Regions from separate parts of the Streptomyces sp. BI87 genome, predicted to be linked through region 1. Evidence: riboswitches for the same ligand, from Rfam matches in the RefSeq annotation. Region 1 holds a riboswitch; each other region holds the start of a gene.
The links. Region 1 has a riboswitch for thiamine pyrophosphate ahead of thiO (glycine oxidase ThiO). Riboswitches for the same ligand answer to the same signal wherever they lie in the genome.
Positions count from the first base shown of each region.

Region 2: another riboswitch for thiamine pyrophosphate. It lies ahead of OIM89_RS06335 (thiamine ABC transporter substrate binding subunit); the one in region 1 lies ahead of thiO (glycine oxidase ThiO).
Region 3: another riboswitch for thiamine pyrophosphate. It lies ahead of thiC (phosphomethylpyrimidine synthase ThiC); the one in region 1 lies ahead of thiO (glycine oxidase ThiO).

Region 1 is NZ_CP110079.1:5,294,853-5,302,693, reverse strand. It holds gene metF (methylenetetrahydrofolate reductase [NAD(P)H]) at 1-220, opposite strand, end outside; gene thiE (thiamine phosphate synthase) at 336-983, opposite strand; gene OIM89_RS23635 (Rv2175c family DNA-binding protein) at 1,147-1,512, opposite strand; gene OIM89_RS23630 (NAD(P)/FAD-dependent oxidoreductase) at 2,486-3,673, opposite strand; TPP riboswitch at 3,766-3,877, shown strand; gene thiO (glycine oxidase ThiO) at 3,933-5,159, shown strand; gene thiS (sulfur carrier protein ThiS) at 5,156-5,392, shown strand; gene OIM89_RS23615 (thiazole synthase) at 5,395-6,189, shown strand; gene pknB (Stk1 family PASTA domain-containing Ser/Thr kinase) at 6,304-7,841, shown strand, end outside.
Region 2 is NZ_CP110079.1:1,502,339-1,510,179, forward strand. It holds gene OIM89_RS06330 (ABC transporter permease) at 1-1,153, opposite strand, end outside; gene OIM89_RS06335 (thiamine ABC transporter substrate binding subunit) at 1,342-2,424, opposite strand; TPP riboswitch at 2,504-2,626, opposite strand; gene rlmN (23S rRNA (adenine(2503)-C(2))-methyltransferase RlmN) at 2,706-3,818, opposite strand; gene OIM89_RS06345 (phosphatidate cytidylyltransferase) at 4,267-5,373, opposite strand; gene frr (ribosome recycling factor) at 5,373-5,930, opposite strand; gene pyrH (UMP kinase) at 6,094-6,858, opposite strand; gene tsf (translation elongation factor Ts) at 7,030-7,841, opposite strand, start outside.
Region 3 is NZ_CP110079.1:3,469,447-3,477,287, reverse strand. It holds gene OIM89_RS15320 (LacI family DNA-binding transcriptional regulator) at 1-296, shown strand, start outside; gene OIM89_RS15315 (metallophosphoesterase) at 479-1,546, shown strand; gene OIM89_RS15310 (hypothetical protein) at 1,756-2,667, shown strand; gene thiC (phosphomethylpyrimidine synthase ThiC) at 2,809-4,602, opposite strand; TPP riboswitch at 4,595-4,752, opposite strand; gene OIM89_RS15300 (YibE/F family protein) at 4,824-6,212, shown strand; gene OIM89_RS15295 (SsgA family sporulation/cell division regulator) at 6,256-6,693, opposite strand; gene OIM89_RS15290 (IclR family transcriptional regulator) at 6,791-7,609, opposite strand; gene OIM89_RS15285 (DUF5326 family protein) at 7,781-7,841, opposite strand, start outside.

The DNA.
Region 1 (7,841 bases):
GGACGGTGCCCGAACGGGTCGAGCCGCCCGCGCCGTACGTCACCGAGACGAAACTCGGCGCGACCGCCTCCACCCGGCGCAGGGCGTCCCACAGATTGCGCTCGCCCTTCGGGGTCTTCGGCGCCCAGAACTCGAAGGAGTACGAGGTCTTGCCGGAGGCGAGCAGATCACGCACGGTCGCGGCGTGGTCAGTCCTGGTGGAAGCGGTACCTAGGGCCATACGGGCAGGTTAACCAGGGCGAGGGGGCGAGCGGGCCGAAGCTGGTCGTTTCGCCCCCTTCAACCGATTCTTGTCCACCCCTTGGACAGGCGTGGACACCCCGGAAGGGACCGGCTCAGAGGGCGCGCAGACGGCGGGCGAAGTCGGCCGCCGCGGCCTTCGGGTCGTCGGCCTCCGTCAGCGCCCGGACCACGACGACCCGGCGGGCGCCCGCCTCGGTCACCGCGTCGAGGTTGCCCGCGTCGATGCCGCCGATGGCGAACCAGGGGCGGTCGGTGGTGAGGGTCGCGGCGTAGCGGACCAGGTCCAGGCCGGGGGCGTGGCGGCCCGGCTTGGTGGGGGTGGGCCAGCAGGGGCCGGTGCAGAAGTAGTCGACGCCGGGCTGGGCGGCCGCGGCCGCCGCCTCGGCCTCGCTGTGCGTGGAGCGGCCCACCAGCGGGGCGCCGCCGATCACCGCGCGGGCCGCGGGGACGGGCAGGTCGCCCTGGCCCAGGTGGAGGACGTCGGCCTTGGCCGCGTGGGCCACGTCGGCGCGGTCGTTGACCGCCAGCAGCTTGCCGTGGCGGCGGCAGGCGTCGGCGAAGACCTCCAGCAGTTCCAGCTCCTCGGCGGCCTCCAGCGACTTGTCGCGGAGCTGGACGAGGTCGACGCCGCCGGCCAGCACGGCGTCCAGGAACTCCGGGAGGTCGCCCTGGCGCTTGCGGGCGTCCACGCAGAGGTAGAGGCGGGCGTCGGCGAGGCGGGCGCGGGCGGTGTCGGACATGGGGTCCCCCCTGACAGCGGTGTGCGGGCCGCGTTCGCGACGCGGCCCGCATCCGGATGGGCTCCCGGGCTGGCGCCCGGAGTGGGCCGGGCTGGTGCCCGGACTGGGCTGGTGCCCGGTTGCGAGCGGGGCCCGGGTGGGCCGTGCCCGCCGTGTGGCTGGGTCAGACGGCGAGCGCCTGGGCGCGGCGCTTCACCTCTGTCCCGCGATTCTCGTTCAGTGCCTGGGCCGGGGTGCCCGGCAGGGTCTCGTCGGGCGTGAACAGCCACTCCAGCATCTCGTCGTCGGCGAAGCCGTCGTCCCTGAGGACGGTCAGCAGGCCGCTGAGGCCCTTGACCACCTTGTCGCCGTCGATGAAGGCGGCGGGAACCATCAGTACGCGGTTCTCGCCCCGGCGGACCGCCAGGAGCTGGCCGTCCTTCACCAGCTGGCGGACCCGGGTCACCTCTACGTCGAGCTGTTCGGCGATGTCGGGGAGGGTGAGCCACTCGGGGACGAGAGCATCGATCTTTGCGTCAATCTCGGTCACGTACCCAAGAGTGCCATGGCGGCACGGGGGCCGCCGGGTCGGCAGGGGGTGCGCTTGTTTGCCTGGGGCCTTGTCGTGCCTTCGCGATCTGTCGGGGGTGGCCCCGGCTGGGCCGTTTTCGCTGGGCTTCGCCCGATGTGCGGGGGATTTGTCCTTGCCGGTCACTGATCGGCCTCAAGCGCCGGCCGGGCTGCTTTGTGGCTGGGCTCCGCACTGGGCTTCCGACCATGACCCTGCCGGTCAAAGACGGCCTCAAACGCCGGCCGGGCTGTAGGGGTTCGCGGTTCGTTCGCCGTCTGGGTCGGGCGGGGCCGCACCGGGGTACCTCCTCACAAACTGCAGGGTGCGGGGTCAGTCGCTTCAAGGCGGCCGTGTGTGCAGTTTGCTGCGGGGGCACCCCGGCACGACCCCGCCCTTCCGTCTCGTCGGCGTCGTCCCGCCGGTGGGTGAGGAAAAGACAGACCGTCCCCGATTGATCTTTGTGGCGAGCGAGAGCGGTCACAGTGGTCGCTGTGGAGAAGCCCGGTATCGGGGACGGCCTCATCCACCCACCGGCGGTCGGCCGCGTACGAGACCGTGGGGTGGGGACGTGCCGGGGTGCCCCCGCAGCAAACTGCACACGAGGCAGCCATACTCCAACTCACCCCGCACCATGCAGTTTGTGAGGAGGTACCCCGGCGCGGCCCCGCCCCACCCCCGTGCCGGAGGAACCGCGAACCCCTACAGCCCGGCCGGCGTTTGAGGCCAGTCAGTGACCGGCACGGGCAGCGGCCGGCAGGTCGGGACGGAGCCCAGCCAGAACAGCCTGGCCGGCGCTGAGGCCGTCGGTGACCCGCAGGGTCAAGACGCGGAAGGCCGGGGCGGAGCCCAGCCCCACCGAACCCCAGCCCGGCCGGCGTTTGAGGCCAAATCGGTGACCGGCAGGGCAGCGGCCGGCACCCCCAGACGCGGCGCAGCCACACCCCGGCGGGGGTCAGGCCGTGGCGGACTTCAGGGGGACGGCGGGGTCGGCGACGAGGGAGGGGGTCAGCACCGCGCCGGAGGCGATGAGTTTGCGGCCCTGGGTGAGGTCGCGGGGCCGGCCCACGGTGAGAACGGCGCGCAGCGCCCCCGCAGGGGAGAGCCAGCAGAGGGACCAGGCGGCCTCGTGGGGGTCGCCCCGGTGGACGAGGAGGTCCTCGGGCGCGTGGTGGCCGGCGTACTGGACGAAGCGGCCGAACTGCTCGGACCAGAAGTAGGGCACCGGGTCGTAGGGGGCGGGCTCCTGCCCGGTGAGGGCGGCGGCCACGGTGCGGGGCCCCTGGAGGGCGTTGTCCCAGTGGTGGACGAGGAGACGGCGCCCGTACCGCGCCGAGGGGAAGGAGGCGCAGTCCCCGACCGCGTACACGTCGGGGACGGAGGACCGCAGCAGCCCGTCCGCCAGGACGGCCCCGTGGGCGTCGAGGGCGATGCCGGAACCGGCGAGGAACCCGGTGGCGGGCCGCGCCCCGATCCCGACGACGACGGCGTCGGCGGGGAGCAGCCGCCCGTCGGCGAGCCGCACCCCGTGGTCCTCGACCCGGGAGACGGCCACCCCGGTGAGCAGCTCGACACCCTGCTCGGCGTACCAGCCGGCCATCGGCCCGGCCGCCTCGGCGGGCAGCACCCCGGCAAGCGGCCGGTCGGCGGCCTCCACGACGGTGACGTGGCACCCGGCCTCCCGCGCGGCGGTGGCGAACTCGGCGCCGATCCAGCCGGCGCCGACCACGACGACGGTGCGCCGGTCGGCGAGGACGGGCCGCAGCCGGGTGGCGTCGTCGAGGGTGCGCAGCAGATGGACGGCGGGGTGGTCCTGGGTGCCGGGGAGGGCGAGGGGTTCGGCGCCGGTGGCGAGGACGAGGGCGGTGTACGGGACGGGGCCCGCGTCGGTGTCGACCAGGTGCTCGGCCGGGCGGACCCCGGTGACGGCGACGCCGAGCCGCAGCCCGATGCCGAGCCCCTCGAAGTCCACGTCGAAGGCTGAGCCCTCGGCGGTGCCGAGCAGGACGGCCTTGGAGAGCGGCGGCCGGTCGTAGGGCGGATGGGGTTCGGCGCCGAGCAGCGTCACCGGGCCCTCGTGCCCCTGTTCGCGCAGCGCCACCGCCGTCTGCACCCCGGCCATGCCCGCGCCGACGACCACCACGCCGGGAACCTGCTGATGCGTCTCGCTCACCGGGCCACTGTAGATCTCCGGGCGGGCGACGGGACGAGGAGGGCGGGGGTCTAGGCTGGCCGCAGACCAATCGCGGGAGCCCGGCGGACCGGGCTGAGAGGGAGGCTGCGGCCTCCGACCGTACGTACCTGATCCGGGTCATGCCGGCGAAGGGAGGGGCTGGGAGCCCATGGACAGCAGCGACAGCAGGGGTGACGAGGGGACGGGTGCGGCCACGTCCGGGGCTCCGGTGGGGCCCGAGGCCGTACCCGTCGCCGAGGCCGTACGGAGCACGGCGGTGTACACGGCAGGTGGCGCGCGCAATGTCGTGGTGGCCGGCGGCGGGATCATCGGGCTGGTCACGGCGTGGCGGGCGGCCCAGCGGGGGCTGACGGTGACCGTGGTGGACCCGGCGCCGGGAGGCGGGGCGGCGCGGGTCGCGGCGGGGATGCTGGCGGCCGTGACCGAGCTGCACTTCGGCGAGGAGCGGCTGCTGGCCCTGAACCTGGCGTCGGCGGAGCGCTATCCGGCGTTCGCGGCGGAGCTGGCGGAGGCGAGCGGGCAGGAGCTGGGGTACCGGCGCTGCGGCACGCTGGCGGTGGCGCTGGACGCCGACGACCGGGCGTACCTGCGGGAGTTGCACGCGCTGCAGCTCCGGTCGGGGCTGGAGTCGGAGTGGCTGTCGGGCCGGGAGTGCCGGCGGCTGGAGCCGATGCTGGCGCCCGGGGTGCGGGGTGGCCTGCGGGTCGACGGGGACCATCAGATCGATCCGCGGCGGCTCGCCTCGGCGCTGGTGGCCGCCTGCGAGCGGGCCGGGGTGGCCTGGTGCCGGTCCACCGCCGGGCGGCTGGTGGTGCGCGGCGGCCGGGCCGTGGGTGTGGAGCTGGCCGACGGCACCCTCGTGGAGGGCGGGCAGACCGTGCTGGCGGCGGGGAGCCGCAGCGGGCTGCTGGCGGGGCTGCCCAAGGAGGTGGCGGTGCCGGTGCGGCCGGTGAAGGGCCAGGTGGTGCGGCTGGCGGTGCCCGAGGCGTATCGGCGTGGGGCGGCGTTCCTCGGCCGGACGGTGCGGGCGGTGGTGCGCGGCAGCCACGTGTACCTGGTCCCCCGGGAGAACGGCGAGCTGGTGATCGGGGCGACCACGGAGGAGCTGGGCTGGGACACCACGGTGACCGCCGGCGGCGTCTACGAGCTGCTGCGGGACGCCCACGAGCTGGTGCCGGGCCTGACCGAGCTGCCGTTCACCGAGGTGCGGGCGGGGCTGCGGCCGGGCTCGCCGGACAACGCGCCGCTGCTGGGGCCGACCGCCCTGCCGGGGCTGCACCTGGCCACCGGCCACCACCGGAACGGGGTGCTGCTCACCCCGGTGACCGGAGACGTCCTGGCGGACGTGCTGACCACGGGCGCGCTGCCCGGGTACGCGGACGCCTTCACCGCGCGGCGGTTCGAGGCCGCGCCCGTCCAGGAGGGGGCCCGATGACGACCGAGGGCACGAGGAGCGAGGCGGGGACGTACGCCGTCTCCGTCAACGGCGAGCGGCGTGAGCTGGCGGCCGGGACGACGCTGGAGGCGCTGGTGGCGGAGTTGACCTCGGCGCCGCGCGGGGTGGCGGCGGCCGTCAACGAGGCCGTGGTGCCGCGCGGGGCGTGGACCGCGACCGTGCTCGGCGAGGGTGACCGCGTCGAGGTGCTCACCGCTGTGCAGGGAGGCTGACCGTGGCGGACGACACGTTCACGATCGGGGGGACCGAGTTCGGCTCCCGGCTGATCATGGGGACTGGCGGGGCGCCGAGCCTGGAGGTGCTGGAGCGGGCGCTGACCGCCTCGGGCACCACGCTGACGACGGTGGCGATGCGGCGGCTGGACCCGGGGGTGGCCGGTTCGGTCCTCTCGGTGCTGGAGCGCCTGGCGATCCAGGTGCTGCCGAACACCGCCGGCTGCTACACGGCGGGCGAGGCGGTGCTCACCGCGCGCCTGGCCCGCGAGGCGCTCGGCACCGACCTGGTGAAGCTGGAGGTCATCGCCGACGAGCGGACCCTGCTGCCGGACCCGGTGGAGACGCTGGAGGCGGCCGAGGTGCTGGTCGACGACGGGTTCACGGTGCTGCCGTACACCAACGACGACCCGGTGGTGGCGCGGCGCCTGGAGGAGGCGGGGTGTGCGGCGGTGATGCCGCTGGGCTCGCCGATCGGGTCGGGGCTCGGTATCCGCAACCCGCACAACTTCGAGCTGATCGTCGAGCAGGCCGGGGTCCCGGTGATCCTCGACGCGGGCGCGGGGACCGCCTCGGACGCGGCGCTGGCGATGGAGCTGGGGTGCGCCGGTGTGATGCTCGCCTCGGCGGTGACCCGGGCGCAGGAGCCGGAGCTGATGGCCTCGGCGATGCGGCACGCGGTGGAGGCGGGCCGCCTGGCGTACCGGGCGGGGCGTATCCCGCGCCGCCACTTCGCGCGGGCGTCGTCGCCGGTGGAGGGCGTGGCGCACCTCGATCCGGAGCGCCCCGCGTTCTGACCGGGCGGTCCGCGGGACGGGGCCGGCCGCACGGCGGTGACCAGGGCGTCACAGCTTGGCTGCGGTCGGTTCCGGAGTCTTCGGCGCGGCCGCGTGGCTCGTAGACTCCGGGGCGTGGATACGCCGCTTCCCGACACTTCGCCCCGGCCCGCGGGCACCGCCCCGCTGGGGCTGGTGCTCGACGGGCGCTACCGCGTCGACGCGCTGATCGCCGTCGGCGGCATGGCCACGGTCTACCGCGCCCTGGACACCCGCCTGGACCGGGTGGTGGCGCTCAAGGTGATGCATCCGGAGCTGGCGGCCGACGCCTCCTTCGTGGAGCGGTTCATCCGCGAGGCCCGCTCGGTGGCCCGCCTCTCCCACCCCAACGTGGTCGGCGTCTTCGACCAGGGCGCCGAGGGCGCGTACGTCTATCTGGCGATGGAGTACGTGCCGGGGTGCACCCTGCGGGACGTGCTGCGGGAGCGGGGCGCGCTGACGCCGAGGGCGGCGCTGGACGTGCTGGAGCCGGTGCTCGCGGCGCTCGGCGCCGCCCACCGGGCCGGGTTCGTGCACCGGGACATGAAGCCGGAGAACGTCCTGATAGGCGACGACGGCCGGGTCAAGGTCGCGGACTTCGGCCTGGTCAAGGCCGTGGACACGGTGACGAACACCACGGGCGCGGTACTGGGCACGGTCGCGTACCTGGCGCCGGAGCAGATCGAGCAGGACGACGTCGCCGACGCCCGCGTGGACGTGTACGCCTGCGGGGTGGTGCTCTACGAGATGCTGACGGGCGGGCGCCCGCACTCCGGGGACTCCCCGGCGCAGGTCCTGTACCGGCACCTGAACGAGGACGTGCCGCCGCCGTCGGCGGCCGTGCCGCACCTGGGTCCGGAGCTGGACCGGCTGGTCGCGGTGGCGACCTCGCGGGCGCCCGAGGGGCGGCCCGAGGACGCGGTGGCCCTGCTGGCGCTGGCCCGGGACGCTCGGGCCGCGCTGGACGACGCGGCGCTGGACGCCGTACCCCCGGCGGCGCTGGCCGGCGACCGCAGCATCGCGGAGGACCGGACCAGCGTCATCCCCCGTTTCTCGACCCCGGCCCGGCCCGCCGCCGACGACGGCGTGCAGCGGACCAGCGTGCTGGCCGCCGCCCCGCCGGAGCCCCCGGCGCCCGCCCGGCGCAGCCGCTTCGGCAACCGGCGCAAGGGCGGGCTGGCGGCGCTGGTCGCGGTGCTGCTGGTGCTCTGTGTGGGCGCGGGGGTCTGGTACATCAACTCGGGGCAGTTCACGCGGGTGCCGCCGCTGCTGGCCAAGACCGAGGACGAGGCGCGGCAGCGGCTGGCGGACGCCGGGCTGAAGGTGGGCGGTGTCGACAAGGCGTACAGCGACACGGCCGACCGGGGCACGGTGACCAAGACCGACCCGGGCACCGGTGAGCGGGTGCGGGGCAACGGCTCGGTGAACCTGACCGTCTCGCTCGGCCCGCGCAAGGTGACGGTGCCCCGGGTCGAGGGGATGTCGCTGGCCAAGGCCAAGGCGCGGCTGCGGGACGCCGGGCTGGAGCCGGGGATGGTGACCCGGGCCTTCAGCGAGTCCGTCGCGAAGGGGGACGTGGTGAGCACCGACCCGGCCGCCGGGACCGAGCGGCGCGGCGGCTCGGCCGTGGCGCT
Region 2 (7,841 bases), 3.8 Mb from region 1:
ACCCGACGGTCACCGCGGACACCCCCAGCGGGAGCATCAGCAGCGCGTCGAAGCCCCTGGTGAACCGCCCCGCACGCCGCGTCAGCGCGGCGGCCGCGAGTCCCCCGACGAGCAGGGCGATGAGCGTCGCCACGGCGGCGTACTGGAGCGAGTTGGCGACGGCGTCGATCGGTGGTACGAGGAAAGCCCCGCCGTCCGCCGACATGAGGGCGCGGAAGTAGCCCAGCCCGTACCCGCCCGGGGCGTCGAGGGCCCGCTCCACCAGAACGCCGAGCGGCAGCAGGATCAGGACGCCCACGGTCGCGAGGACGAACCCGAGCAGCAGGCGCTGCCCCGTCCCCCGCACGCGGCGCACCGCGTACGCCGCGTCGACCAGGCTGAGGGCGCTCTCACGGCGCCGCACGGTCCACGCGTGGACGGCGAGGATGGCCCCGACCGCGGCGAACTGCACCAGGGTCAGGACGGCGGCGGTGGGCAGGTCGAGCAGGTGCGCGGTCTGCCGGTAGATCTCCACTTCGAGCGTGGCGAAGCCGGGTCCGCCCAGAATCTGCACGACGCCGAACGAGGTGAACGTGAACAGGAAGACCATCAGCGCCGCCGCGGCCACGGCAGGGCCGAGGGCGGGCAGCGTGACGGTGCGCCACGCCCGGAACCGGGAGGCACCGAGCATCCTGGCGGCTTCCTCCTGGCGCGGGTCGAGCTGGGCCCACAGGCCCCCGACGGTGCGGACGACGACGGCGTAGTTGAAGAAGACGTGGGCAAGGAGGATGGCCCACACCGTGGTGTCGAGGCGCAGACCCCACAGGTCGTCCAGCAGGCCGCCGCGTCCGAGGAGCGCCAGGAAGGCCGTCCCGACGACGACGGTGGGCAGGACGAACGGGACCGTCACCACGGCCCGCAGCAGGCTCTTGCCCGGGAACTCCAGCCGCGCGAACACGTACGCCGCGGGCATGGCGACGACCAGGGTCAGCCCCGTCGACGCGAGCGCCTGCCAGAGGGTGAACCAGAGCACCTGTCCGATGTCCGGGTCGCCCAGCACCTCGCCCAGCGACGCACCGAACTGCCACGCCCCGTCCTGCCGCAGCCCCCTGCCGACGATGGCGGCGACGGGGTACGCGAAGAAGATGCCGAAGAAGACCACGGGGACGGTCATCAGAGCCCCCCGCGCCCAGTGCCCACTGCGCGCGCCACCTGCGACGACGGGGCGACGGGGCGGCCGCGTGGGACGGCCCCGTCGCGGAGCGCGCGGCGCCTTCGCGTCGTGCCCCGTACCGGGCGCCTCGCCGGTCCCGTCCGCCGCGCTCACGCCGCGGGCGGGGCTGGGATCGGCGCGCCGCGCCGTCACTTCACCACGAGCGAGGTCCACGACTTGACCCACGCCTCACGGTTCTCGGCGATCTTCTCCGGCTCGAGCGACCGGGCCCGGTCCGCCTCCGCGCCGAACTCAGTGAAGAGCTCCGGCAGCTTCGCGTCGTCGGCCACGGGCCGGACGAACATCTGCAACGGCAGGTCCTCCTGGAACGTCTTGCCGATCAGGAAGTCCAGCAGCTTCTTCCCGCCCTCGGGGTTCTTCGCCCCGTCGAGGAGCCCGGCGAACTCGATCTGCCGGAAGCAGGTGTCGGTCAGGACCCCCGTGGGCGCCTCATCGGGCTGCGGGTCGGCGTACAGCACCTCGACGGGCGGGCTGGACGCGTACGAGACGACGAGGGGCCGGTCGCCCCCGGCCTTCTTGCCGACGGCCGACCCCGAGAACTCCTCGTTGTACGCCTGCTCCCAGCCTTCGACGACCTTCACGCCGTTGGCCTTGAGCTTCTTCCAGTAGTCCTGCCAGCCCTTGTCGCCGAACTCGGCGGCTGTCCCGAGCAGGAAGCCGAGGCCCGGCGAGGACGTGGCGACGTTCTCGGTGACCAGGAGGTTCTTGTACTTCGGGTCGGCCAGGTCCTCGAAGGTGCGCGGCGGGTCGAGCTTCTTGTCGGCGAAGTAGCTCTTGTCGTAGTTGACGCAGATGTCGCCCGTGTCGACCGGCGTCACCCGGTGCTTCTCCCCGTCGAGCTGGTACTCCGCCGGGACGCGGTCCAGCCCCTTCGCCTGGTACGGGGCGAAGACGCCGTTGTCGACGGCGCGGGAGAGCAGCGTGTTGTCCACGCCGAACAGGACGTCGCCCTGCGGGTTGCCCTTGGAGAGAACGGCCTGGTTGACCGCCTGTCCGGCGTCACCGCTCTTCAGCACCTTCACGGTGTAGCCGGTCTTCTTCCTGAACTCGGCGAGCACGCCCTTGGAGACGTTGAACGAGTCGTGCGTGACGAGGGTGACCTGCTTCGACTGCGCTTCGTCGGCGCCGTCGCCGGAGCCGCAGGCCGTCACGGCGAACAAGCCGGCACAGGCCACCAGCGCGGTCCTGGCGGCGTTGCGTGCGATGGGCACTGGATTTCCTCCTGGGTATGCCAGGAAGAGACGCGGCCTTGCCCCGGCACCGGCGACCGGCGCCAGGGCAAGGCGCAACAGCTTGAGTGGTCCGAACTTCCTACCCGGAATGACCCGGGCGAGGTTCAGAGGGTCTGCGGCCTTTACGTGGGATCACGTGGTGCCGCACTCTCAGCGCTGTGGCGCTCCCCTGTCGGAATATGTATGTGTGTGTGGCCAGGATACTCGCGCACACACCCCGCACTCGAACGGCTCCCCGCCCCGTGCGGGGTGGGGAGTGATCAGCGCTCCGTGGCGGCGAGCTGCCCGCAGGCCCCGTCGATCTCCTGGCCGCGGGTGTCCCGCACCGTGACCGGCACGCCGTGCGAGGCGATGGCTTCCACGAACGCCTTCTCGTCCTCGGGCCGCGAGGCGGTCCACTTGGAACCCGGCGTCGGGTTGAGCGGGATCAGGTTGACGTGCACGCGCTTGTTCTTCAGCAGGCGCCCGAGCAGGTCACCGCGCCAGGCCTGATCGTTGATGTCGCGGATCAGGGCGTACTCGATGGAGACCCGGCGCCCCGACTTCTCCGCGTACTCCCACGCGGAGTCGAGGACCTCGCGGACCTTCCAGCGGGTGTTGACGGGGACGAGCGTGTCGCGCAGCTCGTCGTCGGGGGCGTGCAGAGAGACCGCCAGGCGGCACTTGAAGCCTTCGTCGGCGAACCGGTGGATGGCGGGGACCAGGCCGACGGTGGAGACGGTGATGCCGCGCTGGGACAGCCCGAGGCCGTCGGGCTCAGGGTCGGTGAGGCGCCTGATCGCACCGGTGACGCGGTTGTAGTTGGCGAGCGGCTCGCCCATACCCATGAAGACGATGTTGGACAGGCGCGCGGGGCCGCCGGGGACCTCACCGTCCCGCAGCGCCCTCATCCCGTCGACGATCTGGTGCACGATCTCGGCGGTCGAGAGATTGCGGTCCAGCCCGGCCTGCCCCGTGGCGCAGAACGGGCAGTTCATGCCGCAGCCGGCCTGCGAGGAGATGCACATGGTGACCCGGTCCGGGTAGCGCATGAGCACGGACTCGACCAGCGTGCCGTCGTGCAGCCGCCACAGGGTCTTGCGGGTGGTGTCGTCGTCGCAGGAGATGTGGCGGACGACGGACATGAGGTCCGGCAGGAGCTCGCTGCGCAGCTTCTCGCGGGAACCCGCGGGAATGTCGGTCCACTCCGCGGGGTCGTGCGCGTAACGGGCGAAGTAGTGCTGCGACAGCTGCTTGGCGCGGAACGGCTTCTCGCCGATCGCGGCCACGGCTTCCTTGCGCTCGGCGGGCGTGAGGTCGGCGAGGTGCCGCGGCGGCTTCTTGGCTCCGCGGGGCGCGACAAAGGTGAGCACTCCGGGTGCGGGCGGTGCCATGGGCGGAAAACTCCTCAGGACGGCGAAGGCCGGGGCACCCGCGGAGACGCGGCGCGGCATCGTCCGACGGTGCGGGGCAGGAAAAGGCCCGCTGCTGGACGGCGCGGGCTCTTCCAGGGTAACGGAGTGCGGGACGGACCGGCCCCGCCGCCGTCAAGCCCTCGGCGCGCGCCCCGTACGGTGCGCGCGACCTGCGGAAACGCCGCGTGACGGGGCGGCGTGCGGGGCGCCCGAAGCGCCCCGCACGCCCCTGGCCGAACTCGCGCACCGCGCCCAGGGGCACCGACACGAAGGGCAAGCCGCTCCCCATGACCGACGGCCACCGACCACGTCATGCCGGCACACCCCGCCGCCAAGCCCAGTACCAACGCCACAAACACCCCGGGGAACACCGAAGCGGGGCGACGCCACCAGGCACCGCCCCGCTCCAAGCCACGTACCCGCCCGATCAGCCGGACCCCACGAAGAGCACCAGCAGCGCCCAGACCACCGGCGCCGTCGGCAGCAGCGAGTCCAGCCGGTCCATGATGCCGCCGTGCCCCGGGAGCAGCGTGCCCATGTCCTTGATGCCCAGGTCCCGCTTGATCATCGACTCGCCGAGGTCACCCAGCGTCGCGCTGACGGCGACGGCCAGGCCCAGGAGCAGCCCCTGCCACCAGGCCCCTCCGTCGATCAGGAACTGCATGCACAGGGCTCCGGCGACCATGGCCGCCCCCACCGCCCCGAACAGCCCTTCCCGGGTCTTGCCGGGGCTGATCCGCGGGGCGAGCTTGTGCTTGCCGAAGCGCCAGCCGACGGCGTAGGCACCGGTGTCGGCGACCACGGTCAGGATGAGGAAGGTGATGACCCGCTCAGCACCGTCGTCCGCCGTCAGCATGAGCGCGACGAACGTCGCGAGGAACGGCACGTAGAACGTCGCGAAGACGCCCGCCGTCACGTCCTTGAGGTATCCCTCCGGGGGCGCCGTCATCCGCCACACGAGCACCGCGAGTGCGGTGAGCGCCATGGCGACCCAGGCGCCTTCGGGGCCCCAGACGTAGCCGGCCACGACCATGCCCGCCCCGCCCGCCGCCAGGGGCACGAGCGGCGCGTGAATGCCCTTGCGTTCGGCCAGCCGCGTGGTCAGCTCCCACAGACCGACGACGACCGCCACCGCTATGACGCCGACGAAGACTTCCTTCACGACGAACAGCGACACCAGGACCAGCGCCCCGAGGCCGACGCCGACTCCTATTGCGGCACCGAGGTCCCGCCCCGCGCTCTTCTTCTGCGGTGCGGGGGGCGGCGTGGCGGCGGGCATGGGCTCCTGCGGCGTTTCGTCACGGAACAACGGTGCGCCCGGCCGGGCGCCGTCCGACGGACCGGCCCAGTTCCCGCCGTCGGCGGGAAGGTCCGGCATGTCGGGCACGATGGGCATGGGCCGAGTCTGCTGGGCTTCATGGGCATCGTACGCGGGACCCGCCGTAGCGGCTCCCTGGACGGGTCCCTGGCCTGATGTAGGCCATGGACCCGCGTACCCGGCATGCGACGGTGCGCCCCAGGAGGAGTCGTTCATCAGACTTCGAGCAGCTCGGCTTCCTTGTGCTTGAGCAGCTCGTCCACCTGAGCCACGTACTTGGCGGTGGTGTCGTCGAGTTCCTTCTCGCCGCGGCGGCCCTCGTCCTCACCGACCTCGCCGTCCTTGACCAGCTTGTCAATGGTCTCCTTGGCCTTGCGGCGCACGGCGCGGATCGAGATCTTCGAGTCCTCGGCCTTGCCCTTGGCGACCTTGATGAACTCGCGGCGCCGCTCCTCGGTGAGCTCGGGGAACGACACGCGGATGATGCGGCCGTCGTTGCTCGGGTTGACGCCGAGGTCCGAGTCGCGGATGGCCTGCTCGATGTTGCGCAGCGCGCTCGAGTCGAACGGCGTGACGACGGCCATGCGCGGCTCCGGCACGGAGAACGACGCCAGCTGATTGATCGGCGTGAGGGCACCGTAGTAGTCCGCCACGATCTTGTTGAACATCGCCGGGTGCGCACGGCCGGTGCGGATCGCGGCGAAGTCCTCCTTGGCGACCACGACGGCCTTTTCCATCTTCTCCTCGGCCTCGAGGAGGGTCTCTTCGATCACCACTTGCTCCTGCGTGTCTTGAGTTGGCCTGAGGACCCCCCGCACGGTGATGGCTGTCCGGGGGACGAAACAGGACCGGCTGCGTCGTGTGTCTTTCCCTGCACGGTGTCCGACCGGCAGGGCTTTGTCCATCCCATCCCCGCTGCGGGGGACGCTGACGGGGTCAGTCTCGGGCGGGCGGCTCGCCCACGAGCGTGCCGATCTTCTCACCCTTGACGGCCCGGGCGATATTGCCGGTCGCGAGAAGTTCGAAGACCAGGATGGGCAGCTTGTTGTCCCGGCACAGCGTGATCGCGGTCATGTCGGCGACCTTGAGGTCCCGGGTGATGACCTCGCCGTAGCCCAGTGCGTCGAACTTGACCGCGTCCGGGTTGGCCTTCGGGTCGGAATCGTAGACCCCGTCGACACCGTTCTTGCCCATGAGCAGCGCTTCGGCGTCGATCTCGAGCGCGCGCTGGGCGGCGGTGGTGTCGGTGGAGAAGTACGGCATGCCCATGCCCGCACCGAAGATGACGACGCGGCCCTTCTCCAGGTGCCGCACCGCACGGAGCGGGATGTACGGCTCGGCCACCTGCCCCATGGTGATGGCCGTCTGCACGCGCGAGTCGATGCCTTCCTTCTCCAGGAAGTCCTGGAGCGCGAGGCAGTTCATGACGGTGCCGAGCATGCCCATGTAGTCGGAGCGCGCGCGGTCCATGCCGCGCTGCTGGAGTTCGGCGCCGCGGAAGAAGTTGCCGCCGCCGATCACCACGGCGATCTGCGCACCGTCACGGACCACGGCGGCGATCTCACGGGCGATGGCGTGCACCACGTCGGGGTCGACGCCGAGCCCCCCGCCGCCGGCGAAAGCCTCGCCGGAAAGCTTCAGCAGGAAGCGGCCGGCTCCTTTGCCGTCCTCGCTCCTGGCAGCACTGTCAACATTGCCCATGGGGTCTTCTCCTCGTGCACATACGAAGGAGGCCATTGCCGTTGGATGCGGTATCCCGATCGCGGCAATGGCCTCCTCGTCAGATCTGCGGTCGTCCGGTGCGTCCGACGCGGCGCACCCTGGCGTCCGCTGCCGGCCCCGTCAGGGCCGTTCGTCGATCGCGGTCCGGACTCAGATGCCGACCTTGATGCGCGCGAAGCGCTTCAGGCTGACACCGGCCTCGTCCAGGATCTTCTGGACGGACTTCTTGTTGTCCTTGGCGAAGGGCTGGTCCAGGAGGGTGACCTCCTTGAAGAAGCCGTTCACCCGGCCCTCGACGATCTTCGGGAGCGCGGCCTCCGGCTTGCCCTCGTTGCGCGAGGTCTCCTCGGCGACGCGGCGCTCGTTCTCGACGACCTCGGCCGGCACCTCGTCACGCGAGAGGTACTTCGGCGAGAAGGCGGCGATGTGCTGCGCGACGTCCTTGGCGACGTCGGCGTTCTCCTTGTCGAGCTCGACGAGGACACCGATCTGCGGCGGGAGGTCGGGCATGGTGCGGTGCATGTACGCCGCCACGTAGCCGCCCGTGAACTGCGCGAAGCGGTCCAGGACGATCTTCTCGCCGAGGTTGGCGTTGGCCTCGTCCACGTACGCCTGGACCGTCTTGCCGGACTCGATCTCGGAGGCGAGCAGCGCCTCCAGGTCGGCCGGGGAGGTCGCGGCGATGTGCTGCGCCAGGGTGTTGGCGACGTGCTGGAACTTCTCGCCCTTGGCGACGAAGTCCGTCTCGCACTTCAGCTCGACGAGGACACCGGAGGTGTGGTCGTCGGCGATGAGGGAGACGACAGCGCCGTTCTCGGCGGAGCGGCCCTCGCGCTTGGCGACGCCCTTCTGGCCCTTGACGCGGAGGAGCTCGACGGCCTTGTCGACGCTGCCCTCGGCCTCGTCGAGCGCCTTCTTGCAGTCCATCATGCCAGCGCCGGTGAGCTCGCGGAGCTTCTTGA
Region 3 (7,841 bases), 1.8 Mb from region 1:
ACCTCCTCGCCGCCGCCCGGCGCTACGGACTGCGCGTACCCGACGACCTCCTCCTGGTCTGCTGCAGCGAGTCCACCGTCTACGCCAGCACCGAGCCGCCCGTCACCACGCTCTCCCTCAAACCCCGCCGGATCGGCACCGCCGTCGTCCAGCTCCTCATCGACGCCATCGAGGGGATCAACCAGGACCAGCCGGTGGAACAGGTGATACCGACCGAGCTGATCGTCCGGACCTCCTCGATGCGGCGCTCCCCCCGCACCACCGTCAATCCGCCCCGCTCCTCCGGCCAGGGGTGAGCGACACGGAGAGCGCCGGGGAAAAGTCCTCCCAATTCGGCAGGAATCCCCGGTGAACAGAGGTCCCGTCGTTATTCACCACCCCTGGTGCACCACACAGCGCGATCCTCATTCCTATGATGGGCGGACGACACCGCGGGCCGCTGCGACCAGGCAGTCCGAACCGGTGCAGAGGCGGCGCGATGGTGGTGGAGGGGTCGATGACTCAGGGGGCCAGTCAGGGACCCACGGTGCGCACAGCGACACTGCGTGACTTCCGGGTACCCGCGTACGTCCAGCAGGCGGGGCCCCCGGCGGCCACCGCCCCGGTCGACGAAGAACCGCCGGACGGCTACACGCCGACCCAGCGGGACCTGCCGGTCATCAACCGGGGCGACACCGTGCAGGTGACGGTGGCCCCGGAAGAGACCGCTCCGCGCCCCGCGACCGAGGGCCTCGGGCCGCTCTACGCGGTGGGGGACGTCCACGGCTACCTCGACGAACTGCTGGCCGCGCTCCAGGCACAGGGGCTGGTCGACGCCGACGGCACCTGGTCGGCGGGGAACGCCCGCGTCTGGTTCCTGGGCGACTTCACCGACCGTGGCCCCGACGGCATCGGTGTGATCGAGCTGGTCATGCGCCTCTCCGCGGAGGCGGCCGCGGCCGGCGGGTACTGCAAGGCCCTGATGGGCAACCACGAATTGCTGCTGCTCGGCGCCAAGCGGTTCGGCGACACCCCGATCGACTCCGGCGCCGGCACCGCCACCTTCCAGGCCGCCTGGCTCCTCAACGGCGGGCAGAAGACCGACATGGAGCGGCTGGAGGACCACCACCTCCAGTGGATGTCCCGCCTGGACGCCATCGTCGAGGAGGACGGCCACCTGCTCCTCCACTCGGACACCACGGCCTATTTGGACTACGGGGACTCGATCGAGGCGGTCAACGACACCGTCCACTCCATCCTCACCCGCAACGACGCCGACGAGTGCTGGGACCTCTTCCGCAAGTTCACCAAGCGGTTCGCCTTCCGCGACGAGGGTGCCTCGGCAGCCCGCGAACTCCTCGGCGTCTACGGCGGCCGCCGCGTCGTCCACGGCCACAGCCCCATCCCCTACCTGCTCGGGGAGTCCGGCTCCGAGGACGGCTCTCCCGACAGCGGCCCGCAGATCGACGGCCCGCACGTCTACGCCGACGGCCTCGCGGTCGCCCTCGACGGCGGCGTCACCATGGCGGGGAAGCTCCTGGTCAGCGGATTGCCCCTCGCCGACTGACCTACGAGGCCGGACACCTCGCAGGCGGCGGACATACGGACGGGACAGCGTACGAGACGGCGCCGGCCCCTGTCCGAATTCCGCAAAGTCCCTGTCATGGCGGGCCGTTGCCGCTCTACCATCGGGATATCCGTAGCAGGCTCTCCTCCGTTTCCCACCGACCCGCCCGCGACGTCGCGAGCGGCGATGCCCTACGGACACCTCGGGGGATGCACATGAACAGCGCTCCGCACCTGCTGAACGAGGACCGTGCCGCGTACGAGCGGCTCCTCGACGAAGCCCTGCGCACCATCACCCACGACGAAGGCCACCACCGAGCCACCCTGCCCGGCAGACTCCCCGTCGCCGAGCTGCGGCGGCTCGCCCTGGGCGGTACCGCCGCGATCACCGCGGCGGCCGCCACCGAGTACCGGCACCTGCTCTCCCTCCGCGAGGAGCTGGGTGAGGCCACCACGGCCGGACCCGCCACCGGCGACGACCCCGCCGCCGCTCCCGGCGGCGGCGGCCTCACCACCGCCGTGAGCCAGATGACCGAAGCCACCGGCGCGGGCGCGCTGGCGGTCCTGGCGGTCCTCGCCCCGCTCCTCGCGGGCACGGCGGCCCTGATATTCCTCATCGTCGGCTACGGGCTGCGGATGCTGGACCCCGCGCCCGCCCTCGCGCAGACCCTGCTCACGACGGGCTGGGTGTTCGCGGCGTTCGCGGCGGCCGCCCTGCTCGCTGCCGGCCTGGCCCTTCTGCTCACCGCCCTGCGGAACAAGGCTCTCTTCCCGGCTGCCGCGGTACCGTCCGACCCGCTCCGCCGTGAGGTGCAGCAGGCCGCCGACGCCTGGGAGCGGGCCCTCACCGAACGAGGCATCCTGCCCTTCCTCCGCACCACGCTCGCCGAGGCGGCGGCGTCGGGCCCCGAGCCGAGGTCCGGGGAGCCGGTGGAGCCCGCCGGCCCCAGGCCCGCCGCGGAAGCGGACCGTATGCCGCAACTCGGCTACGGCCGACCCGGATTCAGCAGCCCGTCAGAGAGCGGCCACGACCGGCCCGACTCCCGCCCCTCCTACCAGAGCCCCCAGTTCAGCAGCCCCGACTTCAGCGGTCCGGAGTACGACGGACCGGGGCACGGGTGAACGGCAGGGCGGCCAGGGGTTCGCCCCCCCGGCCGCCCGCTCGTCATGTTTCACGTGAAACGTCGCGTTGGCTGATGTTTCACGTGAAACATCGACTGTTGGGGTGTTTCACGTGAAACATCGTCGCGGCGATGCGGGCCGTCAGTCCGCCAGCGGCAGGTAGACCCGGTTGCCGGACTCGGCGAACTCCTTGGACTTCTGGAGCATCCCGGCCTCGATCTCCTCCTGGGAGGCCCCGTCTCCGGCCGTGTCCCCGAACCGGGTCGCGATGTCCTGGCTGATCTTCATGGAGCAGAACTTCGGCCCGCACATCGAGCAGAAGTGAGCCGTCTTGGCCGGTTCGGCCGGGAGGGTCTCGTCATGGAACTCCCGGGCCGTGTCCGGGTCGAGCGCCAGGTTGAACTGGTCCTCCCAGCGGAACTCGAACCGCGCGTCCGAGAGCGCGTCGTCCCACTCCTGCGCCCCCGGGTGCCCCTTGGCGAGATCCGCCGCGTGCGCCGCGATCTTGTAGGTGATCACGCCGGTCTTGACGTCGTCCCGGTTGGGCAGGCCGAGGTGCTCCTTGGGGGTGACGTAGCAGAGCATCGCCGTGCCCCACCAGCCGATCATCGCCGCGCCGATGCCCGAGGTGATGTGGTCGTAGGCGGGGGCGATGTCCGTGGTCAGCGGTCCGAGCGTGTAGAACGGCGCCTCCTCGCAGATCTCCTGCTGGAGGTCGATGTTCTCCTTGATCTTGTGCATGGGCACGTGCCCCGGGCCCTCGATCATGGTCTGCACGTGGTGCCGCTTGGCGATCGTGTTCAGCTCGCCGAGCGTCCGGAGTTCGGCGAACTGCGCCTCGTCGTTGGCGTCCGCGATGGAGCCGGGCCGCAGCCCGTCGCCGAGCGAGTAGGTGACGTCGTAGGCCGCGAGGATCTCGCAGAGTTCCTCGAAGTGCGTGTAGAGGAAGCTCTCCTGGTGGTGGGCGAGGCACCAGGCGGCCATGATCGAGCCGCCCCGCGAGACGATGCCGGTCTTGCGCCGGGCGGTCAACGGCACGTAGGCGAGCCGGACGCCTGCGTGCACCGTCATGTAGTCGACGCCCTGCTCGGCCTGCTCGATGACGGTGTCCTTGTACACCTCCCAGGTCAGCTCCTCGGCCTTGCCGTCGACCTTCTCCAGGGCCTGGTAGAGCGGCACGGTCCCGATCGGCACGGGGGAGTTGCGCAGGACCCACTCGCGGGTGGTGTGGATGTTCCGGCCGGTCGAGAGGTCCATGACGGTGTCGGCGCCCCAGCGGGTCGCCCAGGTCATCTTCTCCACCTCCTCCTCGATCGAGGAGGTGACCGCCGAGTTGCCGATGTTGGCGTTGATCTTCACCAGGAACCGCTTGCCGATGATCATCGGCTCGATCTCCGGGTGGTTGACGTTGGCCGGCAGCACGGCCCGGCCGGCCGCGATCTCGTCCCGGACGGTGCGCGGGTCGAGGTTCTCCCGGATGGCCACGTACTCCATCTCCGGCGTCACCTCGCCGCGCCGCGCGCAGGCGAGTTGCGTGACCGTGCGGCCGGGGACGGCCCGGCGCGGCTTGCGGGGGCGGCCGGGGAAGACCGCGTCGAGGTTGCGAAGCCCCCCGCGCGGGCTGGTGTGCTTGATCCCGTCGTCCTCGGGGCGGACGGGGCGCCCGGCGTACTCCTCAGTGTCGCCGCGCGCGGTGATCCAGTGTTCCCGCAGGGGCGTCAGCCCCCGGCGGACATCGGTCTCCACCGCCGGATCGGTGTACGGGCCGGAGGTGTCGTACAGCGTGACGGCGTTTCCGTTGGTGAGGTGCACCTGGCGGACCGGCACGCGCAGATCGGGGCGGGAACCCTCGATGTACGCCTTGTGCCAGCCGATGGACTTCCCGGCCTCGCTCTTCGGTGCGGAGGCAGGCGTGCGTGCGTCCTGTGTGGTCATGAGACCTACTCCCTACGCCGGCATTACCCGGTAACAGGTTCGGCGGTCGACGCAGCGATGTCCGCGATCCAGACCGGTGTTGACGACCGGTCGGCCGGCGGAGGTCAGCGCCCTCTCAGCCCGGTGCTCCGAGCTCCCGCGTGTACAAAGGTGGCTCCACGCTAACGCCCCGTCGGCCGTGCTGAACAGTGGGCCCCGCCAACTCTTGCGATGATCGACCCGTGACCTCGACGACGCCTCCGCCTCCGCCGCCCTCGCAGCCCCCCTCGGGCGGTCCGCCGTCCGGGACCGGTGGCCAGGGGGGTGAACCGCCGACGGGCGGCCACGGCCACTCCCACAGCCACGGCCCGGCCGCCCCCGTCTCCCAGCACCTGCGCAAGGTGATCGCGGCTGTGCTGATTCCCTTCGCCGCCGCAGTCGTGGTCGGGCTGCTCGTCCTGTGGCCGGGGGGCGCCCCGTCGCACGAGCGGACCGGTGTCGGCATGGACCGGCAGACGGAGCAGGGCTCGGTCACCAAGGTGGACCGGGTCGACTGCGCCGACGTGAACGTCTCCCAGCCGCCGCCCAACGGCGACACCTCCACCCCCGAGGGCCGCTCGGCGCAGGAGCAGGCGACCGGGAAGTGCGAGAAGGCGACCGTCGAGGTGACCTCCGGGCCGCACGCGGGCCGGACCTTCACCGAGATCGTCCAGCCGGACGCCTCCCGCAAGCTCCACCAGGGCCAGGGCGTGGTGGTCGCCTACGCGCCGGACGCGCCGGAGGAACTCCAGTACTCCGTCACCGACGTCAACCGGAAGTTCCCGCTGGCCCTGCTCGCCGCGATCTTCGCGGTGGCGGTGGTGCTGGTCGGCCGGATGCGGGGGCTGATGGCACTGGTCGCCCTCGCCGCGAGCTTCGCGCTGCTCACCCTGTTCATCCTGCCCGCGATCCTCCAGGGCTCGAACCCGCTGGTGGTCGCGGTGGTCGGGGCCAGCGCCATCATGCTGATCGCCCTGTACCTCTGCCACGGGCTGACGGCGAGAACCTCGGTGGCGGTCCTCGGTACGCTGGTCTCCCTCCTGCTGATCGGCCTGCTCGGTTCGGTCTTCATCGGCTGGGCGGCGCTGACCGGCAACACCGACGACAACACCGGGCTGATCCACGGTCTCTACCCGGAGATCGACATGAGCGGCCTGCTGCTGGCGGGCGTGATCATCGGCTCCCTGGGTGTCCTGGACGACGTGACGGTCACGCAGACCTCGGCGGTGTGGGAGCTGCACCAGGCGGACCCGACGATGGGCTGGCGCAAGCTCTACCGGGCCGGCATCCGCATCGGCCGGGACCACATCGCCTCGGTGGTGAACACCCTGGTGTTGGCGTACGCGGGTGCGGCCCTGCCGCTGCTGCTGCTCTTCTCCATCGCGCAGAGCAGCGTGGGCATGGTCGCCAACAGCGAGCTGGTGGCGGAGGAGATCGTGCGGACGCTGGTGGGGTCGATCGGTCTGGTGGCCTCGGTCCCGGTGACGACGGCGCTGGCGGCACTGGTCGTGTCGGCGGACAAGGGCACAGGGGTACCCGTGGGCGGCGCTCCTGCGGCGCGGAGCGGCAGGGGGCGCCGCAGGAAGCGCTGAGACCACGTTGGGCGCCGGCGCGGGACGGGCCGGCGCCGCCTGCTCAGCCGGCGCTCTGCTCCTCGGCCAGGATGCGGTTCAGAGCGTCGTCGAGGTGGCTGTCGAAATCGGCGTGTGCTCGCTCACTGCCGAGCGGGACGAGCCGGTCGGTGCGGTCGAGGAAGGCGAGCAGCGGCGCCTTGCCTGCCCGGAAGAGCGCCTGCTCGGAGCCGACCTGGAGGGTGATGTGCACCTCCCTGGTGGCCGTCTGCCCCACCGGGCAGACCCGGACGTCGCCGTCGCCCGCGGCGTCCAGAACTCCCTCGACCAGCAGTTCACGCCCGAAGACCCAGGTGACCGGGGCGTCTCCGGGGAGGTGGAACGTCAGCCGCACCGCGTACGGATCGACGGTCTCGTACCGCAGTTCCACCGGGATGCGGAAGGCGAGCTCCTCGGAGACGAGGAAGCTCATCATGACCTCTGCCTGTACTGACTCGCGCATGGACTACCCCGCCAGTTGCCGCCATGTGGCCGAAATCCGTCCCGGCCCTTCATGGCATCTTGCAGAACGCCATCATTGGATCACAAGGAGTGAGTTTTCAGATGCTGATAGAGAACCGGAGCCGCCGCAGAATGCTGCCGACGTCCCGGTGCAGCAGCTGTGTGGTGCCCCGGAGGCGTTCCGCCTGAGCGGCGGGCAGGGAGACGGCGAGCACGGCGGCGCTGGACCCGACGGTGATCGGCACCGCCGCGCAGGCCACGCCGAGCGCGTACTGCTGGTACTCGACAACGGGCTGCATACGCTCGGCCGCGGCCAGCCGGCGCAGCAGACGCTGGCTGTCCGGGACCGAGTACGGGGTGAGCGGCCGGACCGGGTGCCGGGAGAGGTGGTCGCGGCGGCCTTCCTCGTCGAGCTGCGAGAGGAGGCACTGGCCGATGGCGTGGGCGTGGGCCGTCTCGCGGAAGTCGGCCCATTCTGCGACCGCGGGATTCCCGGGCGTGTCCGCCGTCGCCACGAGGTCGACCTCGCCGTCCCGGTACAGGGCGAAGTAGACGGGTGCGCCCAGGCGTTCGTGCCAGTGGCGCAGGACGTCGTCGATGAGGTGGCGGCGGCTCTGCTGGGCGTGCGCCTCGTCGAGACGGCCCACCGCGGGCCCCAGCACGTAGACCCCGTCGACCCGGCGCAGGTACCGCTCGTGGGTGAGGGTGCGCAGCAAGTGGTAGGCGGTGGGCAGGGCGACGCCCGCCTCCCGGGCCAACTGCTTGGCGGGAGCCCCGCTTTCGTGGACGGCCGCCGCCTCCAGCAGTCGCAACGCCCGCTGGACGGAGCCGATGAGTGTGGGCGCGGCATGGCCGTCGTCCTGATGTGAACCCGTGGACCAGTGATCCGGTCGGTCCGCGGGCGTGGCGTGGGCCATGGCCTGGTCACCCCCGGAGAGCATGTGCCCCCGGGCGTGGCCGCCCGGAGCGGTGCGAAGACGGGGCCTTCGCGCCGGATTCCGGACTGTAGTGCGTGGCCTGACGGCGAGTTCGCCGCTTGGGGAGGCGTTCCCCCGGGTGGACGAACCGCCGCGCCTCCGTGCTGGCCGCTACCAGCTGCCCCGGCCCGACGACGGGAAGAACTTCCGGACCACGTAGATGAGTCCGCCG